2 regions of the Paenibacillus sp. 481 genome follow, and region 1 is predicted to be linked to the other one. Evidence: riboswitches for the same ligand, from Rfam matches in the RefSeq annotation. Region 1 holds a riboswitch; the other holds the start of a gene.

Region 1 (7,487 bases):
TACAAAAAAGAAAAATGAAGTAGTATCGATATATGTTCTTGTCATCCAAATACGATATAATAGTAATTAATAAGTGTTGTTGACGCTCTTATGAATCTACTGTATTTTCATATGGTGTTACACATCATATATGGACATCCGTTTTCTATAGACGGACATGTCCATTTTTTTGTGTAGGGTAGCTAACAAGACCAGAAATAGTTGAATTTATTATTTAAATGGAACAATATATATCTCACCAACTAATCAGAAGGAGAGTGTAATTTGTGAGCGAAACATGCGTTCCGACTGGCGTGGGACTAAAAGACACTGGCTTTGGATACACCTTATCCATAATAGGCGGTAAATATAAAATGATCATTATGTATTGGCTGGCTGAAAATAAGGTTATGCGGCATAATGAGCTGAAGCGATGTATCGGTACCATTTCCTTTAAAACGCTAAGCGTTATGTTAAAAGAGTTAGAGGCAGATGACCTTATTATACGTAAGGAATTTCCCCAAATACCTCCAAAGGTTGAATATTCATTATCGGAACGTGGTCTTTCTCTCATCCCAGTGTTAAATATGATGTGTGAGTGGGGAGAGCAAAACAGTACATCAGCTCTGGAGGAAGTACAGCGGTAGGCATAGCTATTTCAATTGATAGTAAGAGTAGGCTATAGCTTGATTTATTTACTTGCAGGCAAATGAGTTTTTCCTCGAACATAAGCAATCACAATGAAATCATTACATTTCTGAAATTGAACATCAGCGACACTTCGAACGTTTTTTCGTTCTGAAGTGTCGCTTTATTCATATTCGTGCATTGCAGAAGTTAAAAAGAATCACTTGTTAAGCATTAAAAGCCAGCTATACCAGTCCTAGGTTACGTATGAACATATGTGTTGACAGGCCTATTTTGTTATGGTTTACTAATGTACAATTGCCATTGAGAATCAGTCTCAATGTTATTATCAAGACTGACAAGATTCAAATTACAGCTGGATAGGAAAGGGAGAGAGCACATTGTTCAGGTCAAACCGAATATTACTTACACTCGTTGCGCTTGTCGTATTTACACTCCTTATCGTTGGTTGCGGGGGGAATAAATCCGCAGAGACAACGTCTTCACCTAAGCAAGAAACCTCAGCAACGAAGCAGGATCAAGCGTCTGACCCCAAGAACGAAATTCGCGTTATTAATCATGCCATGGGCACGACTGAAATAAAAGGTACGCCGCAACGTATTGTGACCTTGTATCAAGGCGCAACGGATGCTGCCGTCGCTTTAGGAATTAAACCGGTAGGAGCTGTCGAATCTTGGTGGGAGCAGCCTTACTATGAATATATCAGGAAAGATCTCAAAGATGTTCCTGTCGTCGGTCAAGAGACACAACCCAATTTAGAAGAGATATCAAAGCTGAACCCCGATTTAATTATTGCATCTAAAGTACGTCATGAAGCCATCTACGAACAGCTAACTCAAATTGCACCTACTGTCACTCATGAAACACTATTCAAGTTTAAAGAAACGGTTGAGCTTGTTGGAAATGCGGCGAATAAGCAAAATGAGGCGCAAACCCTTCTATCCCAATGGGAGAATAGGATAGCCGATTTCAAACAACAAATTACTGCAAAGCTCGGAAGCAAGTGGCCGATGAAAGCATCTGTACTTAACTTTAGAGCTGGTCAAGCGCGAATTTATGCGGGTAGCTTCGCTGGCGATATTTTAAGTGAGCTCGGTTTTGCACGTACTGAATTTTTACAGAAAGAAGTTGATAAAGGTTCGACAGTAATCCGTTTGACGGATAAAGAGAGTATTCCGAATATGAACGCAGATGTCAGCTTCGTATTTTTGACAGACCCTGAAGGTGAGCCAGCTGTTCAGCAAACATACGATGAATGGAAAGCACATCCTTTATGGAAAAAGCTCGATTCGGTTAAGCTGAACCAAGTATATGAAGTTGGCGAAGTGGTATGGAACATGGGGGGCGGTATTATTGCTGCCAACATGATGCTGGATGAACTTTATGATCGATTCGAATTAAAAAATAATAAGTAATAAATAAACTTATCACAAGAATAGAGGTGTATTCATGACCTCTATTCTTGTTGTTCGATACAAACAGGAGTGGAAACGAGAAGAATGATACATTTATTTTCGAGTCTAACAGCAAAAATGATAGGTTTAATTTTTGGTTTATGCCTTCTTATGGCTTCATTTATGCTCAGTATTGTTTATGGGCAAATTCCGATCTCATTTCGTACGGCCATCGAAGCCTTTACTCATTTTGACGGACAGTCCGAAGAACATGTTATTGTCACAACGTCAAGAATTTCACGAGCAGTAATTGCAACCGTTATTGGGGCGAGCTTGGCGATTGCTGGAGCACTCATGCAAGCATTGACGAAAAATCCACTAGCGTCTCCTAGTACGTTCGGCATCAACGCGGGCGCTATTTTTTTTATTGTACTCGCCCTCACTTTCTTTTCACTCTCTTCCTTAACCCACTATATGTGGGCTGCCTTTTTTGGCGCTGGAGTCGCAGCAGCAATGGTCTATTTTCTTGGATCGATAGGAAGAGACGGACTATCACCAATTAAAATAGTTTTGGCCGGATCGGCTATGACGGCCTTATTCGTAAGCTTAACTCAAGGGATGCTAGTCATAAGTGAACAAAATTTAGAACAAGTGCTATTCTGGCTAGCTGGTTCTGTAGCAGGGAAATCAGTCGAAATGCTAGTTCCTGTATTGCCGTTTATCGTTGGAGGCTGGCTGTTGGCATGTTTACTAGGAAATTCGATCAACATTCTTACCTCTGGAGATGATATAGCAACAAGTTTGGGTCAACGAACCACTTTAGTGAAAGTATTAATGGCAACTGCTATCGTATGCCTTGCCGGAGGCTCCGTTGCAGTAGGGGGATCTATTGGCTTTGTAGGTTTAATTGTCCCACATCTTGTTCGTGGTCTTGTAGGAATCGATTATCGCTGGATTATACCTTATTGTGCGATATTTGGAGCCAGTTTATTGCTGCTGGCAGATGTGTCTGCAAGATTTATTATTATGCCCCAGGAAGTTCCGATTGGCGTCATGACCGCTATAATTGGAACACCCTTCTTTATTTATATTGCGCGCAGGGGGCTTAAAAAAACGTGAGTAAATACATTTCGTTACGAAATCGGTCTGCAACAGCGTCTATTTTTCTGGACAAGAAAACGATCGTTGTCCTTTTTGGATTAGGATGTCTACTTCTCATGCTATTTTTGGTGGGGTTATCCATCGGTAGTACGATGATTCCCCCTGTAGAGGTAATCAAACAAGTATTGGGCATCGGGAATGGGAAATTTACGTTTATTATTGATTCCATCAGACTTCCGCGCATGTTACTTGCCTTGCTCGTGGGAGCTGCGCTTGGCGTTTCGGGCCTTATTTTGCAAAGTATGATTAGAAATCCGCTTGGCTCTCCAGATATAGTTGGGATTACAGGTGGAGCTTCCTTCGCGGCTGTTATTTTTATCACTTATTTTGCTGGCTCCATAAGCATGAAATGGCTGCCTGCTGCCGCTATAGCAGGTGCCGGAATCATGTCTATGCTTGTTTATACATTAGCATGGAAAAAAGGGGTCACCCCGATTCGACTTGTTCTTGTCGGAATTGGGATGGCGGCAGCGATGGGGGCGATGACCACGTTGCTGCTCGTACTCGGTAGTACGGTCACTACGAGCCATGCTTATCTCTGGCTAACTGGAAGTGTATACGGTGCGAGTTGGGCGAAGGTTTATGCTATGCTACCCTGGGTGCTTATTTTTGTCCCATTAACCTTATTATTTTCCAGAACCGCGAATGCACAGGAGATGGGGGACCAAGTCGCCACTAGTCTAGGTGTTCGGGTGCAAATGCACCGATTCGGTTTGCTATTTGTTAGTGTTGCCTTAGCAGGATCGGCTGTAGCGTTCGCTGGAGGCATAGGATTTGTAGGTTTAATTGCACCGCATATCGCCAGACAACTGGTTGGACGAGCAATGGGAGGATTGGTTCTCGTGTCGGCCCTCATCGGTGGGATGATCGTGTGTGCAGCAGATATCGTGGCCAGAACCGCCTTTATTCCGCTTGATATTCCAGCCGGTGTATTTGTATCTGGAATTGGGGCGCCATTTTTTATTTACTTACTGTATCGTAATCGTCATCAATAACTGATGGGAAACAGCCTACATGGAAGAGGTAGAGAGAGAATGAATAAGAGTAACTTGCAGCTGTCCTTGTTTGAGCCAGAGGAAGTAAACATTCTAACAGAACATTTTCGTTTGACCTTACATGCGTCGCGAGACAGCCGTTTATCCATTCCAGCGGTAGATTTGTTGGATACAGCAAAGTGTCAGGAATACTTAGAAGCGGCAAAGACGATCTTTCAATGCTCAAATGCAGCTGCTAGCTTGTCTCAATTGTCCAAGAGATATGCTTATCTCACAATGGCTTCTGGCCTTTATGCCATGACGATGTTTAATAAGGGATTGGATTACTCGATTGAAAACTGTCATATTGAGTCCGTGGATGAAGACAAGTCTTGGCTGCCTGAGGTATGTTTAAGCGATTGGCGAGTAACCGAGCCTACAGGCGGAGATCGGTATATTTGGCGTGAACAAATGATTCAACGTATTTTTGCGGGGAATATGGCGGAAGTGTGGAATTCTGTCTCCAAAGTGGCAAAGGTGCCGACCTCTATTTTATGGGAAAATGCAGCTATTTCCGTATATTGGCTGTATGAAAGGCGCATGTTAGAGGGGGCTAGTGATCAACAAAAAGCTCGTATTCAAGAAGATTTTCAATATTTAGTTCAAGAAGCGCCAGCACATCTCTTTGGAGAAAGAGAGAATCCGATGAAAAAGTATAACAGTCCTAAATGTACAACGTCTTATTCGGACACGCCGATCCGTGTTCGAAAGACATGCTGCTTTTTATACAAAATTTCGGATGATCATGATTACTGCTTAACTTGTCCAAAATTAAAATGAGGTAATGCGGCATAATGAGCTCATGTAAATCAAAAGAAGTATCTCCTGAACACGGAAATACTTCTTTTTTATTTAGCTTTAATCAAGTAATTGATTACAGATTGTTAATAAACTTCAAATAATTTTGTGCACTTGTGTCCACTTCGCTTGCAGACGGCTCATATTCTGTGCCATAAAACGCAAAGAACGAACGATAATCGGCATGGCAGTATAGGAAGGAAGTTTCAAAAGGAGCTAACAAATGTTCCAGTGTGTACTTATATCTTCCCTCTGCACTATAATCTGCTTGTTTAATTCCGGCCGATACAGCTAAAGCAATTTTGCGATCTTTTAATTTATCGCCTCCGTTTGAACCATAAGCCCAACCATATGCAAACACGTCATCAAGCCATTTTTTAAGCAGCGGCGGGCAATTAAACCAATACACTGGGAACTGTAGAACCAGATTACCATGTGATTCAATGAGTTGTTGCTCTTTTTCCACATCGATGTTTCCGTCAGGGTAAACCTTATGCAATTCATGTACCGTATATTTTTCCGGATATTTATGGAGTTCCTCGACCCACCGTTTATTGATGACGGATGTTTCTATGCTTGGGTGTGTTACGATTACAAGAGTTTTCAAAGTTTTGTCCTCCTTTAAGGGTGGTTTGTGATTTATGTTTTGAGTATAAAGAGATCACTACAAAAATGTAAGTATGCACTTTTAGTACAGGTACTTACATAAAGGTTAGTGTCAAATCAGTTATGGGCTAGTGGATCAATTTTAGAAAAATCGACACATAAGTTAGATTTTTCTAATGGTTATAAAGCAGGAATTGGTTAGTAAAAAAAGAAAGGGTATAAACGTACCAAAAAAATTGTATTTTGCCGAATTCCTGTTCAGGAAACGGGGGATCCACTTGGGTGAATTAATCTATTGCAAAAAGATTATAGGGAAACCTTCTTCCGAACCCTTAGCTAACCTCGTAGGCATCGAAGGGGGAAACTAGTTTTGAAAAAAGTTGTAGCATCATTATTAGTGAGTGTGATGTGTTTTAGCTTTGCGGGGAGTGCCTTCGCTGATGAAATGAAGATCGAACATGCAGTTGATGAAGTGGTCGGGACGCCTTATAAATGGGGAGGTACGACCGTAGATGGATTTGATTGCTCGGGATTCATTTTGCACATATTTAATCAGTATGATGTAGATCTTCCAAGAACCTCAAAGTTACAAGCCGAAGAAGGAGAACATGTGGAACAAGAAGATTTACAACCTGGCGATCTTGTCTTCTTTAATACGGACGGTAAAGGTATTTCTCATGCCGGTATATTCATAGGAGACGGACAATTTGCTCATTCTTCAAGCAATAAAGGTGTTCGAATTAGTAAACTATCTGAGAACTATTACGAAAAACGATACGTTACAGCTCGTCGTGTAATATCTGAGGATGTATATTCCGTAATGACTAGTATGGAGCATGAGGCTTAAGAAAGAACGAACCTGCATGGTTTGAAGTTTCTTCGTAAAGTAGACAAGACGAACTAGGGGGAAGCTAAGAACATTTTGTTGCATTAATCGCCCGTATCGGATGTCGTGGGGTATCAGAAACCTGCTCGATGGAAAGGAATAAGAGCATCGGGTTTGGGATGTACTTACTATGAAGGGAGTGTCGCTGGTTATGATTAGTAAAGTCGGTCAAATTATGTTGTATGTAAATAACCAAGATGAGGCAGTGAATTTTTGGACAGAAAAAGTAGGGTTTCGTGTCATTTCTGAAGAAAATAACGGCCAAGGAATGAGATGGATTGAAATTGCTCCAACAACAGGAGCCGAGACAAGCATCATTCTGCACAATAAAGAACTCGTTGCTAAAATGTCACCTGGAATGAATCTGGGGACACCTTCTTTGATGTTTTTTGCAGAGAATTTTAATGAATTACATAGCGAATTAGTCAATAAAAATGTTAAAGTCGGAGAAATTGTAAATATGGGTTCCAGCAGAGTGTTTAACTTTGCCGATTATGAAGATAATTACTTTGCTGTAATGGAAAAATAACAAGTTTCTAGTATATAGGCTCTATAAACATTAAAAGACGGCAGCCAGAAATATGTGGCTGTCTTTTCTTTTTTGAAGCGTATTTACGATGAAGACAAGCGGCCGATGAGGTGTGCTAACTTGACTTATCTAAGTCATTGGAGATATTATAGACTCATTGAGTCTTTAATTAAGAGGTGAGAAGAGTGAAGTATTCGAAGGCAACGAATTATGCCCTGCATACGATCGTTTATTTGGCCCTGTTACCAGCGGGCAAGACAATAGGTGTAAAGCCATTGGCTGAAGTACAGAAAGTGTCGCCTACGTATCTTTCTAAAGTATTAACGACTTTAGTTAAGTCCGGCTTTATTGAATCGGGCACAGGGGTAAACGGTGGATACAAATTAATTAAAGATGTAAAAACGATTACATTTTTAGATATCATACATGCTATTGAGGGGACAACTTCGTTA
Region 2 (7,487 bases), 1.5 Mb from region 1:
GTACGTTCCGTCAAATCAGGATCAAGCCGTTCAGGTACGGTGCGAAAAGTTGTGCGAAAAGTGGCACGAAAAAAGCGATCACAGCCCAAAGGAAAGCTTGTTCGTACAGTTCAACCATCGAAGCAGGCGGTAAATGAGGCGTATAACGAAAGTTTTAATGAAGCGTACAATGAAGGCTTCAATACAGGCTTTGCTAAAGGCTTTGAAGACGGTCATCATTTAGCATATGCGGGTCAAACCTAATGCATGTAAGGACGAGAAATGTTCTAACATGGGCTCGGACTTTGCGGTTAACGTACGCATGCCGGGTTTTTTTGCATGGACAAGCATGTCTGGGGGGAACTTGGTCGTGATTGGACGAGTCTGAAAGAGTTTGAATACACGCACACGTAGGGAATAGCCTGTTTTTTAGCTTTGCGGACACACGTCCATGATGCACTTGCCATGGCGGCATATATTAAATTCGATATAACAAATATGAGGCGTAATGTGCATAGTGAGGATAGCTTGCGCCAGAAGCTGGGTGAATCGTGACGTGAGAAGTATACTCGTTAATCGCCAAGAAGAAGGGAGGCAGCATGGATTTCGACAGGGATATGCGGACGGCTATCGGTTGGGGCTTGGTGAATCGATCGTTGCTAAAGCCACCTTTCCCGCAAGCATGCCTCACGATTTGCGTGTTCTATACATTCCGCAAGGATTTGATGCGATAGATCGTGGAGTCAGTGTAGCATTAAGCAAGCTGACTAAGGAATTCGTGTCTGCTGAAGCGTCACAAATGTTAGCGACAGCGGAGCAAATGCGTCCTGATGTCGTACTCGTTATGAATGGGCTGCATGTGTTTCCAGCCGATCACTTGGAACATTTGACACGTTTAAGAGAATTGGGGATCAAGTCAGCTGTGTGGTTTGTAGATGATCCGTATTTTACAGAAGATACAGCAAAGGCTGCTCCGTACTATGATATGATTTTCACCCATGAGCGAGCCTGTCTGCCCTTTTATGCGAGTTTAGGTTGTTTTTATGTTCTGCATTTACCGCTTGGCGTAGGAACTTCAACGTTCCACCCTGTGCGGACAGCTGCCTGTTACAAGTACGATATTTGCTTTATCGGCAATGCATTTTGGAACCGAGCCCGCTTATTTGACGAGCTTGCCCCCTATCTCCTGCGTAAAAAAGTGATTATAGCGGGCGGACATTGGGATCGATTAACGCAGTATGCACAGTTAAAACCGCTGTTGCGCGAAGGCTGGGTGCCGATCGAGGAGACTGTTCATTATTACAATGCGGCTAAGATTGTTATCAATATGCATCGGCCTTCGGAATACGGACTGGACAATCGAAACAGCTTCCATATTACGGGTCAGTCCTTAAACCCCCGCACATACGAAATCGCGGCTTGTGGTACGTTGCAGCTCATTGATTCGCGCAGTGAGCTTCTAGAAATGTATACACCTGGCTTCGATATCGATACGTTCGAAACAGCAGCCGAACTTATTCACAAGCTTGATTATTATTTAAATCATGAATCGGAGCGCTTTCGTATAGCGATGAACGGGCTGCAAACGACCTTTCAACGCCATACGTTCGAGCATCGAGTGGATCAAATGCTAAGGGTTATGAAGGGCTAGGAGTCACGCGATAAGAGAGGAGCTGTAAGATGCGTAAGTCCCATTTAAGGTCGTTGCGCCGGACGCTTGCCATGAATAAGCATCCGATAAGGAATGCTCGTCAGCGTGGACAACATGAAGGGAACCATAAAGGATATGCGGAGGGGTACATCCGGGGACGCTCGCAATTTATTATGCATACCGTGCATGCAAATCCCGACATGAGACAGATTCATGTCATGTATGTGTCATCAGGAAAAGGTTTTCCATATTCACCATTGGATGAAGCCATTGTAACAACGCTGCAAAGCACAGTTGCTCATCTTTCCATAGCAGGGCCACGTGATCCAGTTGCGCAGACGGCAGCACAAATTCGTCCCGATCTTGTGCTTGTATTAGATGGAATGGAATTTCCAGTCGAACAACTGAATGAGCTTAGACAGTCTGGCATTCGGACGGCTGTATGGATTACAGACGATCCTTACTATACCGACATTATGACCCTTGTCGTGCCGCATTACGACTATGTATTTACGCTAGAATTAAACTGCGTCGAATATTATCGCTTATTAGGCTGTAAGCACGTGCATTATTTGCCGTTTGGAGTGTTTCCGCTCCATTTTCGCCCACGCCATACGATTAGCCCTGTACGCCGAGATGTCAGCTTTATCGGTTCGGGCTATTGGAACCGAATTCGATCATTCAATCCGATTATTTCTCGCCTTGCGACGCATAACATCGTAATCTCCGGCTTGTGGTGGGATCGCCTGACCCATTTTTCTCGCTACAAGAAGCGCATTGAGTTAAATAAATGGATGGGCCCGCATGAAACAGCGACGTTGTACAACGGCAGCAAAATTGTGATCAATATGCATCGCTCCGTCGAGGATGAGACGGTTAACAACAACAAAGCTCGTATTCCCGCTGTTTCACCTAATCCACGAACGTTTGAAATTTCCGGTTGCGGAACACTCCAACTAACCGATGTTCGCGCGGATTTGCCCCGTTTTTATACGCCTGGCGTTGAAATTGAGACTTACAGATCCTCGGAGGAGTTAGTGAGCAAGGTTGAATATTACTTGCATAACGAGGAGGCAAGACGAGAAATCGCGCTGCGCAGTCTAGAGCGGACGATGAGAGAACATACCTATATGAATCGAATTAACGAACTTCTGCGCGTCGTTTTTGATCCACCATCTGATCAACAGCAGCACCTTAACCAACTGAACTCAATCGACCAATCAAACCCATTCGGTCAACCAAACCCACACTACCAATCAAATTCAATCGGCCAGTCAAACTGACCCAGCCCACATGACCAACCAAATCCACTCACCTAACCTAGTCCATATGGATAGCAACGACACCTACTAGATCAAAGCTTGCCTCATCCTACCTCTACCTTGTAAATGCCCAACCGTCTCTCCCTATATTGTACCTTTACCCTTTACTTGACAGGAGTAGGACAATAACATAAAGCCCGGGCAACATCTGCTCGGGCTTTGCTCTATGCGCATTTTGTCAAATGAGCGTTTGTTCAATTTCCACCATATCTAGCTTGCCTCCATTTTCGAGCACGATGCTTAGCCAAATTCGTTTAACAGGCTGCCCTGTAACACGCTGCACGACGTCTTCCAGAGCAGCTGCACGCTCCTGTTGTTCCATTTGCTGCATCGGTTTGTCGATATTGCGCTCCCGGACCCAATTTGGCAGCAGCGGCACTTCACTTCCGGCTGGAGCATGCTCATCGTGGCGAGGGCAACTACGAAAAAAAATCATGTCATGAAAAAAGCTGACATCTGTTGCGTACGCCGCGTCCGTTGGCTGCGGCTGTTCATCGGTGCATAATCGGCAAGCACGAATCGAGCTAAAAAAACGTTCGTTATTCCAACGCTGCCACTCTGTAATGAGCATTTTCCGCTGAAGTTCAAGGTCGCCCGAGCATTCCAATACGAACTCCTCCTCAAAAACGTTGTGAGCGTATCCTAACGTGATCTGGGAATCGGTGTAAATAGATACAAACCTATTTTTTTACGCCAATTTCATTGAAAGTAGCGCTTACATGCAGCTCGTTATTGGAATTGCTGCTAATATCTCTTGAAATCACCATAATTCACGAACGGTTGAGCGTTAGCGAGCTAATGATCTGATTTTGGAAGATTGAACTTGATTTCATGCATGTCTTGCATCGGAATTACCATTTATGAGCTTTCACGGTGATTTACAGGTTAAGGCAATCAGGCGTAATATTCAGTTCAGCAATACAACGTATCCGAACGTCTAGATCGCTGAGTTCCGTCAATCGACGGAAGCGGGGGAACCAATAAGCGAAATCGGCCATAATGGGCAAATTTGCGCATTATCCGTTCGTAGGGGTGAATTTGAAGCAGCGTGCTGCTTTGATAGGGGGACTTCTCGCTCCCGAATCCGTCAGCTAACCTCGTAAGCGTGTGAGAAGAGGCGTGCCTAGTCTGATCTGGCGCATTTCCTCTTTCTTGTGGAAAAAAAGGCGACGGTAATGAAGACAGGAGGAACAGGATATGTTTGAAGCAGATCGCATCGTTACTGTGTTTGCACCGAATGCGATGGGCGTAGACTTTGTGCGTCAGTTAAGGGGAGCAGGGATACCTACTGCGGCCATTGTAAACAGCACCCGAATGGCCAAGAAGCTGGAGAAGTTGGGTGTCAAGCACATGTGTCACCTGAATACGTCCGATCCGAAAGCTTGGATCGTACCGCATGTGCCTGTAGGACGTATTTTCATTTTCGAGCAAAGTTTCGCGTTGACGTGCCGCTTGCTGCAAGTGTGCCGACATTGGACAACAGACCCGATAACGGTCGTTACTAAACATCATCATCCGCATTCGATTTACCGATTGCTAGGTGCGAACTACATCGTGTTCACGCAATCGGATCAAGTAAGCTTTTTAATGACGGAACTTATTCATGCCGTTACAGACTGCCCGACGCCAACAGCGTTGTAAATGCTGAACCGTGATATGAACGATGCTTCGTCTTCACATTAAAAAAATAGGCTATGCTCATCGCTGAGTTCCGTCAATCGACGGAAGCGGGGGAACCACAAGTACAGCATGCGTAACGACAGCTCACACGAGCTGCAAGTCGCGCATGTGAGGGGTGAATCTTGGCTCAAGCCAAGTAGGGCGACTCAATGCGCCCGAATCCGTCAGCTAACCTCGTAAGCGTCCATAGAGGCCGCCTTATTTCGTCGTGGCTACGTACGGCTTTCATTTGCTGTGCGTTAGTGAGGCCGCGCGGAAAGGACCCTCTTTCCGTGCGGCCTTTTTGCGTGCTTTTTTACGTATCGTGACGAAAAATTCAGTTATCTTGCGCACTTGTGCTGCTACTGATAAACCGTTGCTGGAACAGGAAAGTTGAACAGAAAAAGGGGAGGAATTCAAGATGTACGACGTGGTCATGTTAATGCTTCTTAGTATGCTCGGCTTAACGAGCATCGGCATCTTACACTGGTGTACTCGGGAAGTTGGAGATCGGGGTGAACGATTGTGACCATTGGACTATTTGTTATCGTTGGGGCCTTGTTCATCTACTTAGGTTACGCATTAGTGAAGCCAGAAAAATTTTAAACACAATTTATTCTAGGGTGCTCGACAAGAGTCGCTGTCATATGGGAAAGGTGGAAATACAATGAGTGCATTAGGATGGATTTCAATCGGGGTAACGCTGCTGCTCGTCCTGCTGTTAGCGCGGCCAACCGGAATTTATTTGGCCAAGGTGTTCGACAACAACGGGGGGCCGCGGCCGCTAGATGCGGTGTTCGGTCCGCTCGATCGACTATTATTTAAACTATTTGGTATCAAAGAAGTGAATCAGAGCTGGAAAAACTACGCTTTTGCAGCGCTGCTGTCCAATATATTGATGATTGGCATTACTTACGCGATCTTTCGTCTGCAAGGCATCCTGCCGCTTAATCCGAGTGGGATTCCGGGTATGGAGCCGTCGCTCGCTTTTAATACGGCAATAAGCTTTATGGCAAATACGAACTTGCAGCATTACAGCGGGGAAAGTGGATTATCTTATTTATCCCAAATGGTCGGCATTACGTTCTTGATGTTTACAGCGCCAGCCACGTTCTTAGCTGTCGTGTTCGCCTTTATTCGTGGCTTAATCGGTAAGCCGCTCGGCAACTTCCTTGCCGATTTAGTTCGCTCGATTACACGTGTATTTTTACCGATTTCGATTGTAGCGGGCTTGATCTTTGTTCTGCTTGGTGTACCACAAACGTTCAGTCCAACGGAAACGGCTATCACGATTGAGGGAGCGGAACAGCACATCGCTCGTGGACCAGCAGCCTCGCTGATTGCGATTAAAGAGCTAGGCAACAATGGTGGTGGGTTTTTCGGAGTCAACTCTGCGCATCCGTTCGAGAACCCAGATGGAATCAGCAATATGCTGCAAATGCTGCTTATGATGCTAATCGGTACATCGCTACCGTTTGCTTACGGCCGTATGGTCGGTAGTCCCAAAGAAGGCAGAGTACTTTTCGTCGCGATGTCGATGATGTTCATTATGCTGCTAGGTACGTCTATTGCAGCCGAACAAGCTGGAAATCCTGTAATGAACGCTTATGGATTTAGTGGCAGCGGCAGCATGGAAGGCAAGGAAGTTCGTTTCGGTATCGCAGGATCGTCGTTATATTCGGTTGTTACAACGGCATCAGAGACCGGTGGCGTGAATACAATGCACGATACACTGACTCCACTCGGCGGAATCGTTACGCTGGCCAATATGATGCTGAACACCGTATTTGGCGGGGTCGGGGCAGGATTTTTGAACGTATTGATGTACGCGATGATCGCTGTGTTCTTATCTGGCCTAATGGTCGGGCGTACACCGGAATTCCTTGGCCGCAAGCTGGAAAGCAAAGAAATGAAGCTGATCGCGGTTACGCTTATCGTACAGCCGCTCCTTATTCTCGTACCGACAGCTATTGCCGTGGCGACACAGGCCGATACGATTTCCAATCCGGGCTTCCATGGTCTGTCGCAAGCGTTGTATGAATTTACTTCATCCGCAGCCAATAATGGATCAGGCTTTGAAGGATTAGGGGATGCGACGCCGTTTTGGAACATCTCCACAGGTATTGTGATGTTTTTGGGCCGCTACATTTCGATGATTACGCTGTTGGCCGTTGCAGGCTCGATGGCGAGCAAGCAGCCTATACCGCAAACGAGCGGAACTTTCCGCACGAGTTCGGGAACGTTCGGTGTTGTATTTGTAGGGACGGTCGTGATTGTAGGTGCGCTGACTTTCTTCCCTGTACTCGTACTTGGACCGATCGCAGAACATTTAACGTTGTGGAAATGATGAGGGGAATAAAGGAGGAGCTGTAAGCGATGAGTACTGCAAAAATGATGAAAACACCGACGCCTTTTGAACCGGATTCCGGGCAAAGAGGCCAAAGACAGACGGGTGGACCAGCAGGGGGAGGGCGACCAGGCATTCCCAATGCGCCTAAAAAGGACCGCAGCTTTTTTAGCGGGGAGCTCGTACGTGTTGCGGCTGTCGATGCTTTGAAAAAGTTCAATCCGGCTTATATGATCAAAAATCCGATGATGTTTATTTGCGAGATCGGCTTTGTTATTACTCTGTTGTTAACGTTTGTGCCAGATGCTTTTGGTGCGCCGATGCCGTGGTGGTTCAATGCGGCGGTTAGCTTCATTTTGTTCGTGACCGTCTGGTTCGCGAACTTTGCCGAAGCGCTTGCGGAAGGCCGTGGCAAAGCGCAAGCTGATTCGTTGAAACAGACGAAGCGTGACTTGTGGGCGAACAAGGTGACAGAGACTGGCACGGTGCGTGTCTCTTCCACGAGCTTGCGCAAAGGCGATGTCATTGT

What was found. Region 1 has a riboswitch for cyclic di-AMP ahead of KIK04_RS22955 (C40 family peptidase). Riboswitches for the same ligand answer to the same signal wherever they lie in the genome.
Region 2: linked by a shared signal. The riboswitch ahead of KIK04_RS05195 (hypothetical protein) and the one ahead of KIK04_RS22955 (C40 family peptidase) in region 1 are both predicted to bind cyclic di-AMP.

What each region holds. Positions count from the first base shown of each region.
Region 1 is NZ_CP075175.1:5,337,615-5,345,101, reverse strand. Features, by position in the region: gene KIK04_RS22985 (winged helix-turn-helix transcriptional regulator) at 267-626, shown strand; gene KIK04_RS22980 (ABC transporter substrate-binding protein) at 1,008-2,042, shown strand; gene KIK04_RS22975 (FecCD family ABC transporter permease) at 2,127-3,140, shown strand; gene KIK04_RS22970 (FecCD family ABC transporter permease) at 3,137-4,177, shown strand; gene KIK04_RS22965 ((2Fe-2S)-binding protein) at 4,217-4,996, shown strand; gene KIK04_RS22960 (NAD(P)H-dependent oxidoreductase) at 5,091-5,621, opposite strand; cyclic di-AMP (ydaO/yuaA leader) riboswitch at 5,855-5,986, shown strand; gene KIK04_RS22955 (C40 family peptidase) at 5,991-6,467, shown strand; gene KIK04_RS22950 (VOC family protein) at 6,658-7,035, shown strand; gene KIK04_RS22945 (Rrf2 family transcriptional regulator) at 7,221-7,487, shown strand, end outside.
Region 2 is NZ_CP075175.1:1,192,631-1,200,117, reverse strand. Features, by position in the region: gene KIK04_RS05215 (hypothetical protein) at 1-243, shown strand, start outside; gene KIK04_RS05210 (CgeB family protein) at 524-1,630, shown strand; gene KIK04_RS05205 (CgeB family protein) at 1,660-2,913, shown strand; gene KIK04_RS05200 (hypothetical protein) at 3,131-3,559, opposite strand; cyclic di-AMP (ydaO/yuaA leader) riboswitch at 3,886-4,074, shown strand; gene KIK04_RS05195 (hypothetical protein) at 4,150-4,593, shown strand; cyclic di-AMP (ydaO/yuaA leader) riboswitch at 4,645-4,829, shown strand; gene KIK04_RS24385 (potassium-transporting ATPase subunit F) at 5,137-5,217, shown strand; gene kdpA (potassium-transporting ATPase subunit KdpA) at 5,279-6,958, shown strand; gene kdpB (potassium-transporting ATPase subunit KdpB) at 6,988-7,487, shown strand, end outside.